Regions from separate parts of the Streptomyces sp. DG2A-72 genome, predicted to be linked through region 2. Evidence: predicted binding sites of a transcription regulator. Region 2 holds the regulator's gene; the other holds the start of a gene.
What was found. The regulator HrcA, encoded in region 2, represses chaperone genes, less so after heat shock. The targets are predictions, from matches to a motif close to TTNGCACTCNGNNNNNCNGAGTGCNAA.

Region 1 (11,949 bases), 980 kb from region 2:
CGGTCTCCTCGGCGGCGATGACGTCGACCCGGTCGCCGGGCCGCAGCAGCCGGACCGTCTCTCCGTCGGCGATCCGCACCGGCGCGGACACCCGCTCGTCGGTGCGGTGTTGGCGTACCGGCTCGGCCACCGGGTGCCCGCGCGCCCGGTCGGCCTCCCGCGGGCCCGCCGCCACGAGCGCCGCCGCGGTGACGGCGAGCCCGGCTGCCACGGCCCGCCTCCGGTGCCGTACAAGACGGCGCAGTTGACAGCGACCGCCGCGCACCCGGACGGGAGCGAAGTGCGGCACCTCGCATGTGGCGGGAGCGTCGGTGCCGAGCGGAAGAGGCGAAATCAGAGAGGAGGAAGAGGGAGAGGACGAGGAAGAGGGAGAGGGAGAAGGCGTGAAGGACATGCGGACCACCACCTGTGCGTGACGAGGAATTCGGCTTTCCACGCCACGATGACGCTTCGCGCCGCCGCTCGCTGACGCCCGTGCGCTACTGGCCGGTTGTGGACAACTCCCTCACCCGAACGGGAAGTTCCGCCCTTCAGCCCGTCCTCTTGAGCACGCTGCCCCCTCCGCTACGGCAGCTCGAACCCCGGATCCATCCCGCCCAGCGCCGTCGTGCACAGGCAGTCCCGCTCCTCGGTGGCGGGCAGCGCGGCGACGGCGTCGAACAGCACGCCCCGCAGCCGGTCCACATTGGCCGCGAACACCTGCAGAACCTCGTCGTGGGAGACGCCCTCGCCGGTCTCGGCGCCCGCGTCGAGGTCGGTGACCAGGGTCAACGACGAGTAGCAGAGCTCGAGTTCACGGGCCAGCGCGGCCTCGGGGTGCCCGGTCATCCCCACCACGGACCAGCCCTGCGCCCGGTGCCACAACGATTCCGCACGGGTCGAGAAGCGCGGCCCCTCGATCACCACCAGCGTGCCGCCGTCCACCGCCTCCCAGTCGCGCCCCCGCGCCGCCTTCAGCGCAGCCGCCCGCCCGGTGGGGCAGTAGGGGTCGGCCAGGGACACATGCACCACGTTCGGCAGGATGCCGTCGGGCAGCGGAAGCCCGTCGAAGTACGACCCCGCCCGGGACTTCGTACGGTCGACCAGCTGATCGGGCACGAGCAGCGTGCCGGGTCCGTACTCCGGGCGCAGGCCGCCCACCGCGCACGGGCCGAGGACCTGACGCACGCCGACCGACCGCAGTGCCCACAGGTTGGCGCGGTAGTTGATGCGGTGCGGCGGCAGATGGTGGCCGCGTCCGTGCCGGGGCAGGAAGGCGACCCGCCGCCCGGCGATCTCGCCGAGGAAGAGCGAGTCACTGGGCGCACCGTACGGGGTGTCCACCTGGATCTCGGTCACGTCGTCGAGGAACGAATAGAAGCCGGAGCCCCCGATTACACCGATCTCTGCGTTGGCCATGACCAGCACACTAGCTGGCCCCGGCCGGGCGCAGAGAGGGGCTCCGGAAATGCCGGGAACCCTGCCGTCGTACGACGACAGGGTCCGGTGAGCGAGGCTTGCGCGTCCTACGCGGCGGAGCTGCTGCTGGACGAGGTGCCGGAACTCGACGAGGTGCCGGTGCTCGACGACTTCGTGTCCGAGGACGACGACGTGGTCGAGGAGTCCGAGGTGGACGTCGACGGCTTCGACGCCGGAGAGCTGCTCGACGAGGAGCCGCGGCTGTCGTTGCGGTAGAAGCCGGAGCCCTTGAAGACGATGCCGACCGCGGAGAACACCTTCTTGAGGCGGCCCTGGCAACTGGGGCAATCGGTCAGGGCGTCGTCGGTGAACTTCTGCACCGCCTCGAGGCCCTCGCCGCACTCGGTGCACTGGTACTGGTAGGTGGGCACTGTCTTCCTCCTGGCACTCTCACTCGATGAGTGCTAACGATCGTCCATACTAACCCGCGCCGCCAGCAAATGGAGTAACGTGCGTCACCTGCCGCCAGGCAGCGGTCAGGGCTTGACCGCCGTGAGGGCACTTGTGCCCAAGTGGGAAGCCGCGTAGCGGCGGAGTCACAGTGACGTATTCCTCGGGAATTGGGAATTCACCGTCACATCTCACCGATCGCGACAGGCTCGCGATAGGCCGCGCCGCGCGCGACCACTTTGGTCGCGCGCGGCGGCGCCAGCCTCGAGCGCAGTGCCAGAAGCGTCCCCAGGGCGAGCACGGTGCCGCCCATCGGCACGAGGAATCCGGCACCGCCCCAGAAGCGGTCCTCGAGTTGCCCGGCGACCGTGACGGCCGCCGCCTGTCCGAGGGCCACCGCGCCGGTGAGCCAGGTGAAGGCCTCGGTGCGGGCGCCGGCCGGGACCAGGCCCTCGACCAGCGTGTAGCCGGTGATCAGTGCGGGCGCGATGCACATGCCCACGAGCAGGCCGAGGCCCGCGAGGACCAGGACGGAGTGCGCGGCCCACAGGCCGGAGGCCGTCAGGGCGAGCGCACCGTACGCCACCAGGAGGCGGCGCTGCGGGGCGACCTTCCAGGCGATCGCGCCGCAGACGAGGCCGGAGAGCATGTTGCCCGCGGCGAAGACGCCGTACAGGACGCCGTTCAGTCCGGGTTCGCCGATCGACTCGCTGAACGCGGCCAGCGAGACCTGCATCCCGCCGAAGACGGCGCCGATGCCGAGGAACGTCACGATCAGAATGCGCACTCCAGGGATGCGCAGCGCGGAAACGTGCTCCACGCGCGCGTGCCCGCTCACCGTGACGCGGGGCTGTGTGTTCTTCTGCGCCGCGAACAGCAGACCGCCGATGAGCGTCAGCGCCGCCTCGGTCACCAGGCCCGCGGCCGGGTCGACGGCGGTGCACAGGGCGGTCGCCAGCAACGGGCCGACGACGAAGGTCAGCTCGTCGGTGACGGACTCGAAGGCCGCCGCGGTCGTCATCAGGGGGGAGTCCTGGAGCTTCACGCCCCAGCGGGCCCGCACCATGGGCCCGATCTGCGGCACGGAGGCGCCGGTGGGCACCGCCGCCGCGAACAGCGCCCACAGGGGCGCGTCCGTGAGCGCGAGGGCCGTCAGGGTCAGGCCCGACAGCGTGTGCACCAGCACGCCGGGGACCAGCACGGCGCGCTGTCCGTAGCGGTCCGCGAGGCGCCCGCTGTAGGGCGCGAACACAGCCATGGAGACACCGGTGGCCGCCGCGACGGCGCCCGCGGCGCCGTACGAGCCGGTGGTGTGCTGCACGAGCAGCACGATGGAGAGGGTGAGCATCGCGAACGGCTGGCGTGCCGCGAAACCGGGGAGCAGGAACGTCCAGGCGCCGCGGGTGCGCAGCAGTTGCCCGTAGCCCGGGCGGGAGGAGGCCGGCGAGTTCTTCGACGGCTCGGTGGTGACCGTGGATGCCACGGTCCGTGCCTTTCTGCCGCCTGGTAGCGCGCCCCCTCAGGGGGCGGCGCCGAGAGCTGTCCTCTTGCGCGGAACTGCGGTAGATACCGGGGCCCACTGCGGGGGCGTCCCGGCCGCCATACGGTCGCGCCAGCTCTGCGTCAGACAGAGTTGGTTCGATCAAAGTGCGCCTTCATCGTACAGGGATCGGTGACTGACGCGCCTGTGAAAGTGACCACCATGGTGGCGTTCACCTGTGATTGTTGTCGCCGTTGGTCCCCAGCCATCCAGCCAGCTTGCCGCCGTGCCCCACCGCCCGCAGTCGCCGCTCCGCCGCGTCCCGGACGGGATCCGTGGCGACCACGAGCAGTTCGTCCCCGCGTCGCAGCACGGTCGTCGGCAGCGGAACGAACGATTTCCCGTCGCGTACGACAAGCGTGACGGCGGCCCCGGCCGGCAGTCGCAGTTCGTTGATCTCCACGCCGTGCATCTTCGACCCCTCGGGGATCGACAGGGACAGCAGATGCCCGCGCAGCCGCTCCAGCGGCGCCGACTCGATGCCGAGGTCGGAGGCCTCGGTCTCCTCGCCCAGCTGCAGCTTGCGGGCCAGCCACGGCAGTGTCGGCCCCTGGATCAGGGTGTAGACGACGACCAGCACGAAGACGATGTTGAAGATACGGCGGCTGGCTTCGACGCCCTCCACCATGGGGATCGTCGCCAGGATGATGGGCACGGCGCCGCGCAGCCCGGCCCAGGACATCAGCGCCTGCTCCGTCCATGGCACCCGGAACGGCACCAGGCACAGCACCACGCTCAGCGGACGCGCCACCATGGTCAGCACCAGCCCGATGACCAGCGCGGGCACGATGTCGTCGCCCAGCTCGTGCGGGGTGACCAGCAGGCCGAGCAGGACGAACATGCCGATCTGCGCGATCCAGCCGAGCCCGTCGGCGAAACCGCGTGTGGCGGGCCAGTGCGGCAGCTTCGCGTTGCCCATGACCATCGAGGCGAGATACACACCGAGGAAGCCGCTGCCGTGGACCATCGCGCCCGCCGCGTACGCGGTGACGGCGATGGCCATGACGGCGATCGGGTAGAGGCCGGAGGCGGGCAGTGCCACATGCCTGAGCCCCCAGGAGCCCAGCCAGCCCACCGCGAGACCGATGGCGGCGCCGATGGCCAGCTCCAGGAGTATCTCGCCCACCAGCACATACCAGTGCTCGATCGGTCCCGCCGTGGAGAAGGCGAGCACCAGGATGACCACGGGGGCGTCGTTGAAGCCGGACTCGGCCTCCAGCGTGCCTGTCACGCGCGCGGGGAGGGGGATTCTCCGCAGCACCGAGAAGACGGCCGCGGCATCCGTCGACGACACCACCGCGCCGATGATCAGTGCCTGACGCCACTCCAGCCCGATGAGATGGTGCGCGGCCGTCGCCGTGATCCCGACGCTGACCGCGACCCCGACGAGCGCCAGCATGGAGGCGGCCGGCAGGGCGGGCTTGACCTCTTTCCACTTCGTGCCGAGACCGCCCTCGGCGAGGATCACGACCAGCGCCGCATAGCCGATCACCTGCGTCAGTTCGGCATCGTTGAAGTGGATGTCACCGATGCCGTCCTGGCCCATGAGGACGCCGATGCCCAGGTAGACGAGCAGGCCGGGGAGCCCGCTGCGCGAGGAGATCCGGACCGCTGCGACGGCGACGAGCAGGACGAGCGAGCAGACGAGCAGAAGTTCGTTGAGATCGTGGACTGTCAGCGGCCGTTCCCTTTCCTGGCTCACACGGCACGCGCGCGTGGGCTCATGTACATCGGACACGAAGGCGCAGTGCTCCGCACCCAAGTACTTCGTTACCTTACCTAACTCTTGACGATTCCTTGACGTTCCGAGGGTGAGATCGAACGCCCGTCCGTCCCAGTTCCCCACTCCGCGTCAAGGGGCTACGGGCCCTGCGCCTATGGTTGCTCCAGCGCTCATTCAAAAGGACAGCCGGCCCTGCCGCTCGCGTAAGGACAGCAAGGACAGCGATGCCCCCCAATACCACCGCCTCATCGGGTCAGCAGCCCGGCAAGTCTCGGAGGAAGAAGGGGCCCAGAGCCCGTCTGATCGTCCTCGTCCTCGTGCTGGCCCTCGTCGGAGGGGTTGCCTACGGGGGGTACTGGTCGATCAGCACCGTCCGTGCCTCCTTCCCGCAGACCAAGGGTTCCATCTCGCTCGACGGCCTGTCGGCACCCGTCGACGTCAAGCGTGACGGCAACGGCATCCCGCAGATCTACGCCTCTTCCGACGAGGACCTGTTCATGGCGCAGGGCTACGTCCAGGCGCAGGACCGGTTCTACGAGATGGACGTGCGCCGGCACATGACCTCCGGGCGCCTGTCGGAGATGTTCGGCAAGGGCCAGGTCGACAACGACGCGTTCCTGCGGACCCTGGGCTGGGACCGCGTGGCGAAGAAGGAGTACGACACCAAGCTGTCGCCCGCCACGAAGAAGTACCTCCAGGCGTACGCCAAGGGAGTCAACGCCTACCTGGAGGGCAAGGAAGGCAAGGAGATCTCCCTGGAGTACGCGGCTCTCGGGTTCAGCAACGACTACAAGCCCGAGAAGTGGACCCCGGTCGACTCGGTGGCCTGGCTGAAGGCGATGGCCTGGGACCTGCGCGGCAACATGGAGGACGAGATCGACCGCGCCCTGATGACCAGCCGCCTGGGCCCCAAGCAGATCGATGACCTGTACCCGGACTACCCGTACGGCCGGAACAAGGCGATCGTCCAGGACGGCCAGTACGACGACCTCACGAAGACCTTCGAGCAGAGCGACAGCGAGAGCGGCACGTCAGGAACGTCCTCGGGCGGCACGACGGGCCAGTCCTCCTCGGGCACGGCCTCCTCGGCCCTCCAGACCCAGCTGACGGGCCTCTACGACGTCCTGGACGACCTCCCCACGGCCGTCGGCGTGAACGGCAACGGCATCGGCTCCAACGCCTGGGTCGTCTCCGGCAAGCACACCATCACCGGCAAGCCGCTGCTGGCCAACGACCCGCACCTGTCGGCCTCGCTGCCGTCCGTCTGGTACCAGATGGGCCTGCACTGCCGCACCGTCTCCAGCAAGTGCCAGTACGACGTCAGCGGCTACACCTTCGCGGGCATGCCCGGCGTCGTCATCGGCCACAACCAGAACATCTCCTGGGGCATGACCAACTCCGGCGTCGACGTCACCGACCTCTACCTGGAGAAGCTCACCGGCGACGGCTACCTGTACGACGGCAAGGTCAAGCCGTTCACCTCGCGCGAGGAGACCATCAAGGTCGCCGACGGCACCTCCAAGAAGATCATCGTCCGGGAGACCCAGGACGAGAAGACCGAGGGCGGGGAGACCTTGCAAGGGATGCCCCTGCTGTCCGACCGCGACGACGAGCTGGTGAAGGTCGGCAGAAAGGCCACCGTCGACGCCGCCGCCCCCGACCGCGGGGACGGCTACGGCATCGCACTGCGCTGGACAGCCCTGGACGCGGGCACCACCATGGACGCCGTCTTCGCCATGGACAAGGCGGCCGACTGGAACGACTTCCGCGAGGCGGCGGCGCTGTTCGAGGTGCCCTCGCAGAACCTGGTCTACGCCGACACCCAGGGCAACATCGGCTACACGCTGCCTGGCAAGATCCCCACGCGCGCGAAGGACGACAGCGGCTCGATCCCGGCGCCGGGCTGGGACTCCAAGTACGAGTGGACCGGCTACATCGACCAGGACGAACTGCCCTTTGAACTCAACCCGAAGCGCGGCTACATCGTCACCGCCAACCAGGCCGTCATCGACCAGGACAAGTACCCCTACACGCTGACCACGGACTGGGGTTACGGCGCCCGCAGCCAGCGGATCACCGACCTGATCCAGTCGAAGATCGACGACGGCGGCAAGATCTCCACCGACGACATGCGCCAGATGCAGCTCGACAACAGCAGCGAGATCGCCAAGCTGCTCGTGCCCCAGCTGTTGAAGATCGACATCGCCGACAAGGACGTCCGCGAGGCCCAGAAGCTCCTCGAGGGCTGGGACTACACCCAGGACGCCGACTCGGCGGCGGCCGCGTACTTCAACTCGGTCTGGCGCAACATCCTCAAGCTCGCCTTCGGCAACAAGCTGCCCAAGGAACTGCGGGTCGAGGGCCAGTGCCTGTGGGTCGACCCGGTCAACACCACCGGGCCCGCGGACGAGACCCAGAAGGTGCGCGAGTGCGGTCAGCGCGGAGCCGACCAGGCACAGCCGGACGGCGGTGACCGCTGGTTCGAGGTCGTACGGGGCCTCATGAACGACCCGGACAGCGACTGGTGGAAGACGCCTCGCTCGGGCACCCGCCCGGCCGCCGGCAACCGCGACGAGCTGTTCAAGCGCGCCATGATCGACGCCCGCTGGGAGCTGACCGCCAAGCTCGGCAAGGACATCGACACCTGGAACTGGGGCCGGCTGCACCGCCTGTTCCTCAAGAACCAGACCCTGGGCACCGCAGGCCCCGGCTTCCTGCAGTACGCCCTCAACCGCGGCCCCTGGAGGCTCAGCGGCGGCGAGGCGACGGTCAACGCGACCGGCTGGAACGCCGCCGGCGGCTACGGTGTCATCTGGGTGCCGTCGATGCGCATGGTGGTCAACCTCGGCGACCTCGACAAGTCGAAGTGGATCAACCTCACCGGCGCGTCAGGGCATGCCTACAGCTCCCACTACACCGACCAGACGAACAAATGGGCCAAGGGCGAACTGCTGGACTGGTCCTTCTCGGACAAGGCAGTCGAGGAGAACACCAGTGACACGCTGGTGCTGAAGCCCTGAGGCACTGAAATGCCCCTCCACGCGCGCGTGGAGGGGCATTTCCTGTTCATGGGCGATCCGTTCATGGCCGACTGAAGCGACGTACGCCCGACGGCGTCACCACCGCGTGCACCGGCCGGTCGTGAGCCTGAGCGGGAACCCGCTCGACGACCTCCGAGTCGTACAGGAGCACCACCAGCGCCGGATGCGCGCCCGCGCGCTCCAGGCGGGCGAGTACCCGGTCGTACGAGCCCCCGCCGCGCCCCAGCCGCATGCCGCGCGCGTCAACGGCCAGGCCGGGCAGCAGGACGACGTCGGCGCCGGTCACCGCGTCCGGGCCCAGGCGTTCCCCGGTGGGCTCGAAGAGGGCCATTCTGCCGCCGTGTTGGACGCGCGCGAGGGAGTCCGCTCCGGAATACGAGCCCCAGTCCAGGTCGTTGTCCGGCAGGAGCGCCGGGAGCAGCACACGCGCGCCCCGCGCGCGCAGCGCGTCCAGCAGCGCGAGCGTTCCGGGTTCGCTTCCGACGGAGACGTACGCCGCCACCGTGCGGGCCTGTGCCAGCTCGGGCAGCTCGAGCGCGCGCTCGCCCAGAGCCTCGGCGGCTTCCCGCAGGTCATCCGCAGTCAAACTGCTTCTCACCGTGATGAACCCTCGCCGCAACATTCGCTTGTCAGGCTCAGCCGGACGTCCGATGTGACTCAAAGGTCCCACCCGTACCCTTCTATTGCGCTCATATGAGAGCCAATTAACCGGAGCCACAGATTCTCCACAAAGGCACCGGATAAGGTTGCGGGCATGACTCAGTCGCACCCAAGGATCAGCAAGGCTGTCATTCCCGCAGCGGGCCTCGGTACCCGGTTCCTGCCGGCCACCAAAGCCACTCCCAAGGAGATGCTGCCGGTCGTCGACAAGCCGGCGATCCAGTACGTGGTCGAGGAGGCCGCCTCCGCGGGCCTCGATGACGTCCTCATGATCACGGGCCGCAACAAGCGCCCCCTCGAGGACCACTTCGACCGCAACTACGAGCTGGAATCGGCCCTTCAGAAGAAGGGCGACGCCGGCCGGCTCGCCAAGGTGCAGGAGTCCAGCGACCTCGCCACCATGCACTACGTGCGCCAGGGCGACCCCAAGGGCCTCGGCCACGCGGTGCTCTGCGCGGCCCCGCACGTGGGCCAGGAGCCCTTCGCCGTCCTCCTCGGCGACGACCTGATCGACCCGCGCGACCCGCTGCTCAAGCGGATGGTCGAGGTGCAGGAACAGCGCGGCGGCAGCGTCATCGCGCTCATGGAGGTCGCGCCCGAGCAGATCCACCTCTACGGCTGCGCGGCCGTCGACCCCACCGAGGACAGCGACGTCGTCAAGGTCCACGACCTGGTCGAGAAGCCGGCCGCGGCCGACGCCCCGTCGAACTACGCCATCATCGGCCGCTATGTCCTCGACCCGCACGTCTTCGACATACTGCGCGAGACCGAGCCGGGTCGCGGCGGCGAGATCCAGCTCACCGACGCCCTCCAGCAGCTCTCGCAGGACGAGAAGGTCGGCGGCCCGGTGCACGGCGTCGTCTTCAAGGGCCGCCGCTATGACACCGGGGACCGCGGTGACTATCTGCGTGCCATTGTCAGACTCGCGTGCGAACGTGAAGACCTGGGCCCGGACTTCCGGACCTGGCTTCGCAGTTACGTAGCCGAGGAGATGTAGCAACGTTGAGCAGCGCCGCGCCCCGCACCGCCGGTCAGGACCGCCTCTGGTCGGTGGACGAGCACTTGGAGGACATCCTCGCCACCGTCCGCCCCCTCGAACCCATCGAGCTGCAACTCCTCGACGCCCAGGGCTGCGTCCTGGTCGAGGACGTCACGGTGCCGGTGTCCCTGCCGCCGTTCGACAACAGCTCCATGGACGGGTACGCGGTGCGGGTCGCGGATGTCGCGGGCGCGAGCGAGGAGTTCCCGGCGGTCCTGGAGGTCGTCGGGGACGTCGCGGCGGGCCAGGCCGACCTGCTCCAGGTGGGGCCCGGCCAGGCCGCCCGGATCATGACCGGCGCCCCCCTGCCGCCCGGCGCCGAGACCGTCGTCCCCGTGGAGTGGACCGACGGAGGCCTCGGCGAGGGCCCGGTGACCGGGATGCGCGCACGCAGCCTGGCCCCCGCGGGCGCCGACGGGCATGTGCAGGTGTATCGGCCGGCCGAGGCACGCGCGCACGTACGCGCGATGGGCAGCGATGTGAAGGCCGGCGACCGCGCCCTGGAAGCCGGCACCGTCCTCGGTCCGCCGCAGATCGCGCTGCTCGCCGCCATCGGGCGCGGCTCGGTACGCGTGCGCCCGCGCCCGCGCGTCGTCGTCCTGTCCACCGGCAGCGAACTCGTCCAGCCCGACGAGGAGCTCGGCAGCGGCCAGATCTACGACTCCAACAGCTTCGCCCTCACCGCCTGCGCCCGCGACGCCGGCGCCATCGCCTACCGGGTGGGCGCCGTCGCCGACGAGGCCGAGACGCTCCGGTCCACCATCGAGGACCAGCTCGTCCGCGCCGACCTCATGGTCACCACGGGCGGGGTGAGCGTCGGCGCGTACGACGTCGTCAAGGAGGCGCTTTCGCACGTGGGGGACGAGGACGAGGCGGGCAGCGGAATCGACTTCCGCAAGCTCGCCATGCAGCCCGGCAAGCCCCAGGGCTTCGGCTCCATCGGCCCCGATCACACACCGCTGCTGGCGCTCCCCGGCAACCCGGTGTCGTCGTACGTCTCCTTCGAGCTGTTCGTCCGCCCCGCGATCCGCACCCTCATGGGCCTCGACGACGTCCACCGGCCCACCACCCGGGCCACGCTCACCGCGGACGAGGCGCTGACCTCGCCGAAGGGGCGCAGACAGTTCCTGCGCGGGACGTACGCCGACGGCGAGGTGACCCCCGTCGGCGGCGCCGGATCCCACCTGGTCGCGGCCCTCGCGCACGCGGACGCGCTGATCGTGGTCCCCGAGGACATGGAGTCCGTCGAGCCCGGCACCGAGGTCGAGGTGGTCCTGCTCCGCTGAGCGCTCCAGGTTGGGGGTACCGTGTCGCGCACAACTGGCCCGGCGCCGTACCGCGACGGGCCCGGACCGGGAGCGCCACACGCCATGACTGTGCCTTCCCGGGGGAGACCCCCGGACCCTCTGTGCAGGACCGACTGACGCACATTGACGACGCGGGCGCCGCGCGCATGGTCGACGTGTCCGGGAAGGACGTGACCGCGCGCACCGCCCGTGCCAGCGGCCGCGTCCTCGTCTCACCCCGCGTGGTCGAGCTGCTGCGCGGCGAGGGAGTTCCCAAGGGGGACGCCCTGGCCACCGCGCGAATCGCGGGCATCATGGGCGCCAAGCGCACGCCGGATCTGATCCCGCTGTGCCACCCGTTGTCGGTGTCGGGTGTGAAACTGGATCTGTCGGTCGCGGACGACGCCGTGGAGATCCTGGCCACCGTGAAGACGACGGACCGCACGGGCGTCGAGATGGAGGCGCTCACCGCGGTCTCCGTCGCCGCGCTCACCGTGATCGACATGGTCAAGGCGGTCGACAAGGGAGCGGTCATCACGGACGTGCGGGTGGAGGAGAAGACGGGCGGCAAGTCGGGCGACTGGAGCCGAGCATGACGTATCGCGCTCTTGTGGTCACCGCCTCCAACAGGGCAGCCGCCGGGGTCTACGAGGACAAGGGCGGTCCGCTGATCGCCGAGGGCCTCAAGGGCTTCGGCTTCGCGGTCGACGGCCCGCAGGTCGTCCCCGACGGCGACCCCGTGGAGGCCGCTCTGCGCGCGGGCGTCGATGCGGGCTATGACGCCATCGTCACCACCGGCGGCACCGGCATCT
Region 2 (11,949 bases):
GGCCACGGCGGCCCTGCTGCCGTCGGGCGCCATCGCGAGCCCGAGCACGCGGCCCAGCTGCCCGGCGGCGAGCCGGCGCGGAGTCGCCCCCGGAGCCAGACCGGTCGCCGGCGCGAACTCCAGGGCGTCGTCGCCCTCGGCGTCCGTCACCCACACCACCCACTCCTCGCCCTCCGCGCGGAACGTGCGCGGCAGCCGGGCCCGTACGCCGGGCTCGGCGGCGAGCGCGCGGGCCGGTCCCGAGCGGTGGGTGACCCAGTGCACGGCGCCGCGCACCGCGACCGCGCTGCCGCGCGCGGTGTGGTCGGGGGACGCCGACCCGAACCAGCGGGAGGCGTTCACCGGGTACGGCTGCCGGTCGGTGCGCTGCCCCCCGAGCCGGATGTCGAGCCCCCGCGGCTCGGCGCCGTCGAGGTCGTCCAGGATCCAGAGTTCACCGGCGGAGGAGTACACGACGCGGGTGCCGTCGCCGGAGGCGTGCCGGGCGTAGAAGCCGTCGACAGGAGTGTGCCGCCGTAGATCCGAACCGTTGCCGAGGGAGGAGTACAACGCCCCGACCCCCTCATGGTCGGACAGGAACGCGATCCGCTCCCCCGCCCACACCGGGTACTCGAGGTTGCCGTCCAGCTCTTCATGCAGCCGTACGAACTCCCCGTCCCCCTCCCGGTCGATCCACAACTTGCCCGCCGTACCGCCCCGGTACCGCTTCCACCACGCCGCCTCCCGCCCCATGGGCGAGGAGAGCAGCACCGCGCTCGGGCCGTAGGCGACATGGCCGACCCAGCCGTACGGCAGGACGGTCGACGGTCCGCCGTCGAGCGGGACGGCGTGGGCCCAGCTGCGGCGGAGGTTGGCCTGGCCGTAGGTCGTGACGGCGAGAACCTGGCCGTCGGGGGTCCAGCCGCGCACCTGGGTGCGTGAACTGCCCCAGTGCGTCAGGCGCTTGGCGGGCCCGCCGTCGATGGGGGCGATGTGCACCTCTGGGGCGCCGTCGCGGGTGGAGGTCCACGCCACCGTCGTACCGTCGGGCGAGATGCGCGGCAGGGTGACCGGCACATTGTCGGCGCTGACCCGCCAGGCCCGGCCGCCGTCGAGAGGCGCGAGCCAGACGTCGTCCTCGGCGGTGAAGGCGACCAGGTCGCCGTGCAGGTGCGGGAAGCGGAGATACGCGGCGGATGCGGGCTCTGTCACCCGATCACCCTATGCAGGCGCGGCGCCGCTGGACAGGCCTTTGGATCACTTGCCCGGTCTGCGGGGACCACGGCTCACTTGCCCTCGGGCCAGCAGTCCGGCTGCTCCTTGCACCACAGGGTCTTCGTCTCGGTGACCGTGACCGTGGCCCCGGGCTGTTGCGGGTTGTCGACCGGCGGGGTGTTCGCGGCGTCGCAGTCGCCGAGACCCTCGACGTGGAACCACTCCTTGCCGTCGATCTTGGCGGTGAGGTCCCCGCGTACGCACTTGCCGTTGACCGCGCGCGTCACCTTGCCGGTGACGGTGATGTCCTGCCCCTGGTCGGTGCGGCCCTGGCAGTCGACATTGGCGACGGCGTCCTCGGTCGGGCTCGAACTCCCCGGCGTAGAGGCCTTGTTGCCGTCCCCGAAGGACGCCGTGCAGCTGAGCCAGCTCACCTTCGCGTTCTGCCGTTCCAGTTCCTTGGTGACGGTCTGGTCGGTCGTGTACGCCACCGTCGCCGAACTCAGCCCGGCCGGATCACAGGCGACGGCACCGCCGACGGCTCCAGCCACGGCAACCACTCTCGCCCCGCGCGGGCGATCCCAAACCCACCGCAATGCCCCCATGGGAGGGCAGCCTGCCACTGTCCCGCCCGACACGAAAGAGCGCATACGGCCACTCAAGTGCCGCCCGACTGAGGCGCCCCAAAGGGGCGCGGGGAACTGCGCGACAAGCCCCCACCGGCCCGCAGGTCACCACCGCCCTTCCAGCGGAGCGCTCACGTGCGCAGCAGCAACCACTCCTGGAGTTCCACCAGGTTGCCCTCCGGATCCTTGAGGTGGGCGACACGCATACGGGCGGCCATATGGGTCGGCCCATGCAACAGCGTGGCGCCACGCCCGGCGATCTGCTCGCAGTAGGAGTCCAGGTCATCGACGCGCAGGACGACCAGAGAACGGTGACCCGTGGCCGCGTCACCCAGCTCACCCAGCACCTCCGCCATCATCGCCCGGTCCTGGAGCGCGATCCCCGCCGAGCCGGTGGCGGAACTGAACTTCTCGTACGGACCCTCCGTCGCCCCCGACTGCGGCTTGAGGCCGAGAACCTCGGAGTAGAAGCGGTAGCAGGCGGCGAAGTCGGTGACGAGCAGCCGTACTTGGGCGAGTTCCATGACCACTCCCGGGTGTTCAGGACCACCGGCCGGTGCGGCCGAGAAGAAGCGCCGCCGCCGCGGTACCGGCGGTGGAGGTACGCAGCACACTGGGCCCGAGCCGGTACGCCTGCGCACCGGCCTCCGCGAACAGCGTCAACTCCTCGGGAGAGACGCCCCCTTCGGGCCCGACGACCAGCACGATCTCACCCTGGGCGGGCAGTTCGACACCGGCGAGGGGTTCCGCACCGCTTTCATGCAGTACGGCGGCGAAGTCGGCCTTCGCGAGAAGTGCCGCGACCTGCTTGGAGGTCGCGGCGTCCGCGACGTCGGGGAAGCGCACCCGGCGGGACTGCTTGCCGGCCTCGCGCGCCGTGGCCCGCCACTTGGCCAGTGCCTTCAGCCCGCGGTCGCCCTTCCACTGCGTGATGCAGCGGGAGGCGGCCCACGGCACGATCGCGTCCACGCCGACCTCGGTCATCGTCTCGACGGCGAGTTCGCCGCGGTCGCCCTTGGGGAGGGCCTGGACGATCGTGATGCGGGGTTCGGCCTGCGGCTGCTCGGCCACCGAGTCCAGCCGGACGATGAGGCGGTCCTTGCCCTCGGTGTCCAGCACCACGCAGTCCGCCCAGCGGCCCGCCCCGTCGGTGAGCACCAGGTCCTCGCCGGGCCGCAGCCGCTTCACCGAGACCGCGTGCCGCCCCTCGGGGCCGTCGAGGACGTACCGCCCGCCGCTGCCCGCGTCGAAGTGCTCGACCACGAAGACGGGGGCGGTCATCAGGCACCGCCTCCCATGGACGGAGCGGCCGACAACGCTGTCTTCGCGGCGGCGATCTCGGCGGCCAGCACCTCCACCAGCTGTCCGGCGGGCAGTTCGCGGGCCATCCGGTGGCCCTGTCCCGCCCACAGCGCCATGCCCTGCGCGTCGCCCGCCTTGGCCGCCGCCTTGCGCAGCGGCGAGGTGAGGTGGTGGATCTCCGGGTAGGCGGCGGGCGCGTACGGGCCGTGCTCGCGCAGGAAGCGGTTGACCAGGCCGCGGGCCGGGCGGCCGGAGAACGCCCGCGTCAACTCCGTACGGACGAACAGGGGGTTGGTGAGCGCCTGCTTGTGCAGGGCGTTGGCGCCGGACTCGGGGGTGGCGAGGAACGCCGTGCCGAGCTGGGCCGCGCCGGCGCCCGCGGCGAGGGCGGCGGCGATCTGGCTGCCGCGCATGATGCCGCCGGCGGCGACGAGCGGGAGCGACACGGTCTCGCGGACCTGCGCGATCAGCGACAGCAGGCCGATGCCGCCGCCGTCGGTCTCCTGGACGTCCCGGTGCGTGCCCTGATGGCCGCCCGCTTCGATGCCCTGCACGATCACCCCGTCGGCACCGGCCCGCTGCACGGCGAGGGCCTCCTCGGCGGTGGTCGCGGTGACCAGCGTGAAGGTGCCGACGCGGCGCAGCGAGTCCAGCACGTCCCGGCTGGGCACGCCGAAGTGGAACGAGACCACCGGCACCGGGTTGTCGAGCAGGACGGCGAGCTTGGCGTCGTAGCCGTCGTCGCGACCGCTGTCGGGGTCGCCCAGCTCGGTCTCGTACCAGGTGGCCTCACCGGCGAGCTGATGGGCGTAGACGTCCACGGCGGCGGCATCGGCGTACTCGGGCTGCGGCATGAACAGGTTCACGCCGAACGGGCGGCTCGTGATCCGCCGCAGCTGTTCGATCTCCTGGTACATGCCGTCGGCGGTCTTGTACCCGGCGGCCAGAAACCCGAGCCCGCCGGCCTCGGACACGGCGGCAGCGAGATGCGGGACGGAGACTCCGCCCGCCATGGGGGCCTGCACGATCGGATGAGGGAAGAGATCGGTCAGTGCGGAGGACATGACGGCATGTTGTCACGTCCTCCGAACAAGTCCGAATCCGGCCTTCCCTCTGGCATAGGCCAACGGCATGCCAGGGCTAACGCCCGCTGAAGGCATCCTTCAACCGCGAGAACAACCCCTGCTACCCCGACTGGCTGTGTCTGCCCGGGGGACGCTGCGTCCGATAGCCGCTGCGCGGCGGGCCGGACCCCCGGCAGGCCTCCGGCCACCTACGCCAGCAGACAGCCAAGCTCCTCCCAGGCGACGTCAACGCCCGTTGAAGGCATCCTTCAGCCGAGAAAACAGCCCCTGCTGCCCCGGCTGGAACTGCCCCGTGGGCCGCTCCTCGCCGCGCAGCTTGGCCAGTTCGCGGAGTAGGCGTTCCTGTTCGGGGTCGAGCTTGGTCGGGGTCTGGACCTCGACGTGGACGATCAGGTCGCCCCGGCCGCCGCCGCGCAGATGCGTGACGCCCCGGCCGTGCAGCGGGATCGACTGGCCGGACTGGGTGCCGGGCCGGATGTCGACCTCCTCCAGGCCGTCCAGCGTCTCCAGCGGGACCTTGGTACCGAGGGACGCCGCGGTCATCGGGAGCGTGACCGTGCAGTGCAGATCGTCGCCGCGCCGCTGGAACTGCGAGTGCGGCAGCTCGTGGATCTCGACGTACAGGTCACCGGCGGGGCCGCCGCCGGGGCCGACCTCGCCCTCGCCCGCGAGCTGGATGCGGGTGCCGTTGTCGACACCGGCGGGGATCTTGACCGTGAGCGTACGGCGGGACCGTACGCGCCCGTCGCCGGCGCACTCCGGGCACGGCGTGGGGACCACGGTCCCGAAGCCCTGGCACTGCGGGCACGGACGCGAGGTCATGACCTGGCCCAGGAAGGACCGCGTCACCTGAGACACCTCACCGCGACCGCGGCACATGTCACACGTCTGCGCGGAGGTCCCCGGCGCCGCGCCCTCACCACTACAGGTGGTGCAGACGATCGCCGTGTCGACCTGGATGTCCTTGGTCGTGCCGAAGGCCGCCTCGTCCAGCTCGACGTCCAGCCGGATCATCGCGTCCTGGCCGCGCCGCGTACGCGACCGCGGGCCGCGCTGGGACGCCGTACCGAAGAACGCGTCCATGATGTCCGAGAAGTTCCCGAAGCCGCCCGCGCCGAAGCCGCCCGCGCCACCGGCGCCGCCGGCCTGGGACAGCGGGTCGCCGCCGAGGTCGTAGACCTGCTTCTTCTGCGGGTCCGACAGCACCTCGTAAGCGGCGTTGATCTCCTTGAACCGCTCCTGGGTCTTCGGATCCGGATTGACGTCCGGGTGCAGCTCGCGTGCGAGCCGCCGGAAGGCCTTCTTGATCTCTTCCTGCGACGCGTCGCGGCGCACGCCGAGAACGGCGTAGTAGTCCGTGGCCACTTACGACTCCGCCAGGATCTGTCCGACGTACCGTGCCACTGCGCGTACCGCTCCCATCGTTCCCGGGTAATCCATGCGGGTCGGTCCGACCACGCCGAGCTTGGCGACTGCCTCGCCGCCCGAACCGTAGCCGACCGACACGACGGACGTGGAGTTGAGTCCCTCGTAGGCGTTCTCATGACCGATGCGTACGGTCATGCCCGAATCCCCGGCCTCACCAAGCAACTTGAGGAGCACGACCTGCTCCTCCAGCGCCTCTAGCACCGGCCGGATCGTGAGGGGAAAGTCATGCCCGAAGCGGGTGAGATTGGCGGTGCCGCCGATCATCAGCCGCTCTTCGTTCTCCTCGACGAGGGTCTCCAGAAGCGTGGAGAGCACCGTCGAGACCGTGCCGCGGTCCTCGTGGTCGAAGCCCTCGGGCAGGTCCTCGACCAACTGCGGGACATCGGAGAACCGGCGTCCGGCGACCCGGCTGTTGAGCCGCGCGCGCAGATCGGCGAGAGAGGCCTCGCCGAACGGCGCCGGACAGTCGACCATCCGCTGCTCGACCCGCCCGGTGTCCGTGATCAGCACGAGCATCACGCGCGCGGGAGCGAGCGAGAGCAGTTCCACGTGCCGCACGGTGGAGCGGGTGAGCGAGGGGTACTGCACGACGGCGACCTGCCGCGTCAGCTGCGCGAGCAGCCGCACGGTCCGCGCCACCACATCGTCGAGATCGACGGCCCCGTCGAGGAAGTTCTGAATGGCACGCCGCTCGGGCGCGCTCATCGGCTTGACGCCGGCCAGCTTGTCGACGAAGAGGCGGTAGCCCTTGTCCGTGGGGATGCGCCCGGCGCTGGTGTGCGGCTGGGCGATGAACCCCTCGTCCTCCAGGGCTGCCATGTCGTTGCGCACGGTCGCCGGGGAGACACCGAGGTTGTGCCGCTCGGTGAGCGCCTTGGAGCCGACCGGCTCCTCCGTGCCGACGTAGTCCTGGACGATGGCGCGCAGCACCTGAAGCCTGCGTTCACTCAGCATCTGCGCACACCTCCAGAAGTCGTCCTCTCGGCGCCTCGCCTGGCACTCTTCGCTTCCGAGTGCCAGAGTTCCCCGGCCCAGTGTACGGCGGTCAGGCACTCACGGGGCAAGGACGGCGTCGTACGGCTAGCGTCGCCGTATGAGCGTGACTTGGGAAGAGCTGGGGTGGGAGCGGCTGGCGGCCGGGGTCGGGCGGTGCCGGCTGCCGGTGTGGGACTGCACGGTGGGGCTGGTCGTCGGGGCCGGCGCGGCCCTGGTGATCGACGCCGGGTCGAGCCTCCCTGAGGGCGCACGCGTGCGTGCGGGGGCGCAGGAGCTCGCCGGCCACCGTGTGACTCATCTCGCGCTCACCCACCCGCACTTCGATCACGTCTTCGGGGCGGGGGCCTTCGCGGGCGCGGAGTTGTACGGCGCGGTGGGCATCGACACGGCGTACTCGCACACCGGGCGCGAGGAACTGCGTACGGACTCGGTACGCCACGGACTGGACGCCGGCCTGGCGGACGAGGCGGTGCAGGCCCTCACCCCGCCCCGCCATCACGTCTCCGGCGAGTGGACCCTCGACCTGGGCGGCGGCCGGCAGGTCCTCCTCGCCAACGTGGGTCCGGGCCACACCGCCCACGACCTCGCGGTCCTCGTCCCCGGCGATCCGGAGGTCGTGTTCTGCGGCGATCTGGTCGAGGAGTCCGGGGAGCCGCAGGCGGGCGCCGACGCCGTACCGACCCACTGGCCCGCGGCACTTGATCGTCTGCTGGACCTCGGCGGCGAGGACGCGCTGTATGTGCCCGGTCACGGAGCGGTGGTGGACGCGGCGTTCGTCCGCGCGCAGCGGAACGCGCTCGCGCGCGAATTCGGCGTGTCGTGACCACACCCCTCCGGCTTCTCCTATCGTCATCCGAATGCGCCAGTACTCTTCGGACCTGACCCCGCCGTGGAAGAAGCCCAAGCCCGTCCCCGAGGTCCCGGCGGAGCCCGGCCTGGTGGTCGAGGAACCCGGCACCGGTTTCTGCGGCGCGGTGATCCGCTGCGAGGCGGGCACGGTGACCCTGGAGGACCGCTTCGGCAAGCACCGTGTGTTTCCCCTGGAACCGCGGGGCTTCCTCCTGGAGGGCCGAGTGGTGACCCTGGTGAAGCCTGCGGCCGGTCCTGTACGTCCCACCCGTACCGCATCCGGTTCCGTCGCCGTCCCCGGCGCACGCGCGCGTGTCGCCCGCGCCGGGCGCATCTACGTCGAGGGCCGGCACGACGCGGAACTCGTCGAGAAGGTCTGGGGCGACGACCTGCGCATCGAGGGCGTGGTCGTGGAGTACCTGGAGGGCATCGACGACCTGCCGTCCATCGTGGCCGAATTCGCACCGGGCCCGGACGCGCGGCTGGGCGTGCTGGTCGACCACTTGGTGCCGGGCACGAAGGAGTGGCGTATCGCGGAGTCGGTGACGAGCGAGCATGCGCTGGTGGTCGGCCACCCGTACATCGACATCTGGGAGGCGGTGAAACCGTCGTCCCTGGGGATCGCGGGCTGGCCGAAGGTGCCGCACGGGGAGGACTGGAAGACGGGGGTGTGCCGGGCGCTGGGGTGGCCGTCGGAGAACACCGGGGCGGTGTGGCAGGCGATTCTGAAGCGGGTGGGGTCTTACCGGGACCTGGAGCCGGAGTTGTTGGGGCGGGTGGAGGAGCTGATCGACTTTGTTACGGGTAGCGGTGGGGCCTAGCGTTGGGGAACGTTCCGAACTCGCTGGTGTCAAGTTCGAGTCCCAGACGCTCCAGCGGGACTGGGTCTCCGAATTTGATGATCTCCTGGCTGAGGTAGTCGGCGTCCTCGCCCTGGCCCGCGGGCTTCGTCAGCAGGACGCAGTGCCCCATGATCGGGTCGAGGATGAGGTAGGCGGAGATCTTCCCGGCGGCGTAGATCGAGCGCTTGATCACGTAGTCCTGATGGACGCTGGACTTGGAGACGACCTCCACGACCATCGTGACCAGCTTGGAGGGCAGCAGACGGCCCGAGTCCGGTAGGGCGTCTCGCGCCACGACCACCAGGTCCGGTACCGGCTCGCTGGCCTCGTCCAGGATGTCCACGTCCTGAGTCTGAAGGCGAGACCAGCGCTGCCGCGGAATCTGGTCCTGTACATCGGCAACGATCATGTTGTGCACGATGTCAGGGCTGGCCATCATCACGATTACCCCCCGGAGGAGTTCCATCTTGACGCCCTCAGGAGGCTCAAGCTCCTCGAAGATCTTCACCATGCCGGTGGTCATCGGTCGGTCGTCCACAGCGGTCATCTCCGCAGCCCTCCGGTTTCCGCCACCGTGCAATTACGGGGGCAGCCTACGAATCAGGTTAGGGATCGAACCGGCGTTCCGCACCGATTCACCCTTGGGAGTGATCAGTCCACCAGGTCCCTGACCACCGCATCAGCCAGCAACCGCCCCCGAAGCGTCAGCACGGCACGCCCTTCCTCATACGGCCCGCTATCGAGCAGCCCCTCCCCCAACGCCCGCCGAGAAGCCGCAAGCCCCACCTCCCGCAGCAAATCCAACGGCACCCCCTCCCGAAGCCGCAGCTCCAGCAGAATGCGCTCGACCCTGCGGTCCTCCTCCGACAACAGCTCCCGCCCGGCCCCCGGCGACCGCCCCGCCGCCAGCGCCGCCGCATACGCCCCCGGATGCTTCACGTTCCACCACCGCACCCCGCCCACGTGCGAGTGCGCTCCCGGCCCGGCCCCCCACCAGTCGGCCCCTCGCCAGTACAGCTCGTTGTGCAGGCACCGCCCCGCATCCGACGTCGCCCAGTTCGACACCTCGTACCACTCGAACCCGGCCCCCGACAGCACCGACTCCGCGATCAGATACCGGTCCGCATGGACGTCGTCGTCGGTCATCGGAACCTCGCCCCGGCGGATGCGCCGAGCCAGCTGTGTGCCCTCCTCGACGATCAGGGCGTAGGCCGAGACATGGTCGGGCCCGGCGCCGATCGCGGCCTCCAGGGAGGCCCGCCAGTCGTCGTCCGACTCCCCCGGCGTGCCGTAGATCAGATCCAGGTTGACGTGCTCGAAGCCCGCCGCCCGGGCCTCCGCGACGCAGGCCTCAGGGCGTCCCGGCGTGTGCGTACGGTCCAGCACGCGCAGTACATGTTGCTTCGCGCTCTGCATGCCGAACGACACCCGGTTGAAGCCGCCCTCCCGGAGCGTGGCCAGATACGCCGGATCCACCGACTCCGGGTTCGCCTCGGTCGTGATCTCCGCGTCGGCTGCCAGTCCGAACTCGTCGCGGATCGCCCCCAGCATCCGTACGAGATCGTCCGCGGCCAGCAGCGTCGGCGTACCGCCTCCGACGAAGACCGTGCGGACGGGGCGCGGATCGTCGCCCAGCACCTTCCTCGCCAGCCGGACCTCGTCGATCAGCGTCTCCGCGTAGTTGTCACGGGACGCCAGCACGCCGCCCGTGCCGCGCAGCTCCGTCGCGGTGTAGGTGTTGAAGTCGCAGTAGCCGCAGCGGGTGGCGCAGTACGGGACGTGCAGGTAGAACCCGAGGGGGCGGGCGGCGGCGCCGGCGAGCGCGGGCGCGGGGAGCGCGCCGTCGTCGGGGACGGGCTCGCCGTCGGGGAGTGCGGAAGGCATGCCTTCCATTGTCCAGCACAGGAACCTTTACTCGGCTTGCAGCACGAGCAGCGCCAGGTCGTCCTCCGGCGGCCTCCCGCCGAATTCGTGCACCAGTCTGCGGATCCGCTCCGCGATCAGCTCCGCGCCGAGCCCCGCGCACCCCGTCAGCGCCTCCGCCAGCCCGTCGCCGTCGTCGAACTGGCGGGAGCCGGAGCGCCGCTCCGTCACCCCGTCGGTCACGCACAGCAGCGTGTCGCCGGGGCGCAGCTCAAAGGTTTCGCTGGTGTACGTCTCGTCCTCGACCACGCCGAGGAGGGTCTGCGGGCGGGCGGCCGTGCGGACGGAGCCGTCCGGGCCGAGCAGCAGGGGCAGCGGGTGGCCCGCGGACGCGAGCGTGCAGCGTACGCCGCCGTCGAAGGGGGCCAGCTCGCCGTACAGGAGGGAGAGGAAGCGGGTCTGCGGGCCGTCGTCGGGCCGGCCGCCCGCCGCGACCAGCACGCGTGCCGCCGCGTCCGCGGCTTCGGTGGCGTCGTCGAGGAGGAGCTGGTTGAGGCGGTCGAGGACGTCGGCGACGCGGTAGCCCTCGCGGGCCAGCAGGCGCAGCCACGGGCGGGCCAGGCCGATCACCACGGCGGCCTCGGGGCCCTTGCCCTGTACGTCGCCGAGCGCGAAGCACCAGCGGCCGTCGCCGGCCGGGAAGAGGTCGTAGAAGTCGCCGCTGGGTCCGCCCTTGTCGCAGGGCTCGTAGACGAGGGCGCTGTGCACGCCGGGGATCTCGGCGACGGCGCCGGGCAGCAGTCCGCGCTGGAGTACGGCGCTGATGGTGGCCTGGCGGGCGTACTGGCGGGCCGCGCCGATGGCGAGCGCCACCCGGCGGCCGAGGTCCTCGACGAGCCCGGTGATCTCGTCGGGGAAGCGGAGCAGCCCGGAGCGTCCGATGACGAGCGTGCCCAGCGGACGGCCGCCCGCGATCAGCCGGTACGCCAGTGCCGAGCCGTGCTCCGCGCGCGGGCCGAGCGCGTCGCCGGGCCAGGGGTAGGGGACGGGGCCTGAGCGGACCGGATCGGGGGCGCGCGGCGGGTCCTTCTCCAGGGCCCGGCGCAGCTCCTCGATGCGGTTCTCGCTGCTGTGCCAGACGCGGGCGAGCCGGGGCCCGGTTCCGGCGACGCCCTCGGACCAGCCTCCGCGGCCCATGACCTCGTCCTCCAGCCACACCGCGCACCACTCGGCGAGGCGCGGCACGATCAGCTGTCCGGTGAGCGCGGCGACCAGATCCTCGTCGAGCTGTCCGGCGAGCAGGTCGGAGGCCTCGGCGAGGAAGGACAGGGCGCCCCGGTTGAGCCACTCCCGGTCCCGCTCGGCCTGCTGCGGTTCGGGGGCGAGGAAGTCGGCGACGCGGAGGCTGCACTCCCCGGCGTACGCGCCGGGCGCTTCGGCGGGCAGTCGCGCCCACAGCGTCTTGGCGCTGCGGCGGTAGGTGACGCCCCAGTCCTCCGCGAGCGTGGCGACCAGGCGCAGGCCGCGGCCGTACTCCGGTGTCTCGTACGGCGGTTCGCTGTCGCTGTCGCGCGGGGCGCGCGAGGGGTGCTGGTCGGTGACCTCGACGACCAGGTCTCCGGTCGGCGCCTCCAGCCGGCACACCAGCCCGACGTCGGTGCCCGCGTGCACGACGGCGTTGGTGACGAGTTCGCTGACGACCACCACCGCGTCGTCGGCGAGCCGCTCCGTGACGTGTTCGGTGCCGGGCAGGCCCAGTTCGGT

Region 1: the regulator HrcA is predicted to act here: its motif matches at 1,840-1,866, upstream of QQY66_RS20085 (FmdB family zinc ribbon protein).

The regions. Positions count from the first base shown of each region.
Region 1 is NZ_JASTLC010000001.1:4,262,745-4,274,693, reverse strand. Features, by position in the region: gene QQY66_RS20095 (hypothetical protein) at 1-394, opposite strand, end outside; gene QQY66_RS20090 (S-methyl-5'-thioadenosine phosphorylase) at 565-1,398, opposite strand; gene QQY66_RS20085 (FmdB family zinc ribbon protein) at 1,506-1,829, opposite strand; gene QQY66_RS20080 (MFS transporter) at 2,033-3,331, opposite strand; gene QQY66_RS20075 (potassium/proton antiporter) at 3,561-5,126, opposite strand; gene QQY66_RS20070 (penicillin acylase family protein) at 5,336-8,131, shown strand; gene QQY66_RS20065 (5-formyltetrahydrofolate cyclo-ligase) at 8,193-8,774, opposite strand; gene galU (UTP--glucose-1-phosphate uridylyltransferase GalU) at 8,907-9,809, shown strand; gene glp (gephyrin-like molybdotransferase Glp) at 9,815-11,137, shown strand; gene moaC (cyclic pyranopterin monophosphate synthase MoaC) at 11,305-11,733, shown strand; gene QQY66_RS20045 (molybdenum cofactor biosynthesis protein B) at 11,730-11,949, shown strand, end outside.
Region 2 is NZ_JASTLC010000001.1:3,280,072-3,292,020, forward strand. Features, by position in the region: gene QQY66_RS15630 (S41 family peptidase) at 1-1,191, opposite strand, end outside; gene QQY66_RS15635 (hypothetical protein) at 1,266-1,799, opposite strand; gene QQY66_RS15640 (VOC family protein) at 1,952-2,344, opposite strand; gene QQY66_RS15645 (16S rRNA (uracil(1498)-N(3))-methyltransferase) at 2,361-3,101, opposite strand; gene QQY66_RS15650 (nitronate monooxygenase) at 3,101-4,186, opposite strand; gene dnaJ (molecular chaperone DnaJ) at 4,433-5,572, opposite strand; gene hrcA (heat-inducible transcriptional repressor HrcA) at 5,573-6,589, opposite strand; gene QQY66_RS15665 (MBL fold metallo-hydrolase) at 6,729-7,454, shown strand; gene QQY66_RS15670 (DUF3097 domain-containing protein) at 7,489-8,301, shown strand; gene QQY66_RS15675 (Uma2 family endonuclease) at 8,279-8,869, opposite strand; gene hemW (radical SAM family heme chaperone HemW) at 8,974-10,206, opposite strand; gene QQY66_RS15685 (ATP-binding SpoIIE family protein phosphatase) at 10,234-11,949, opposite strand, start outside.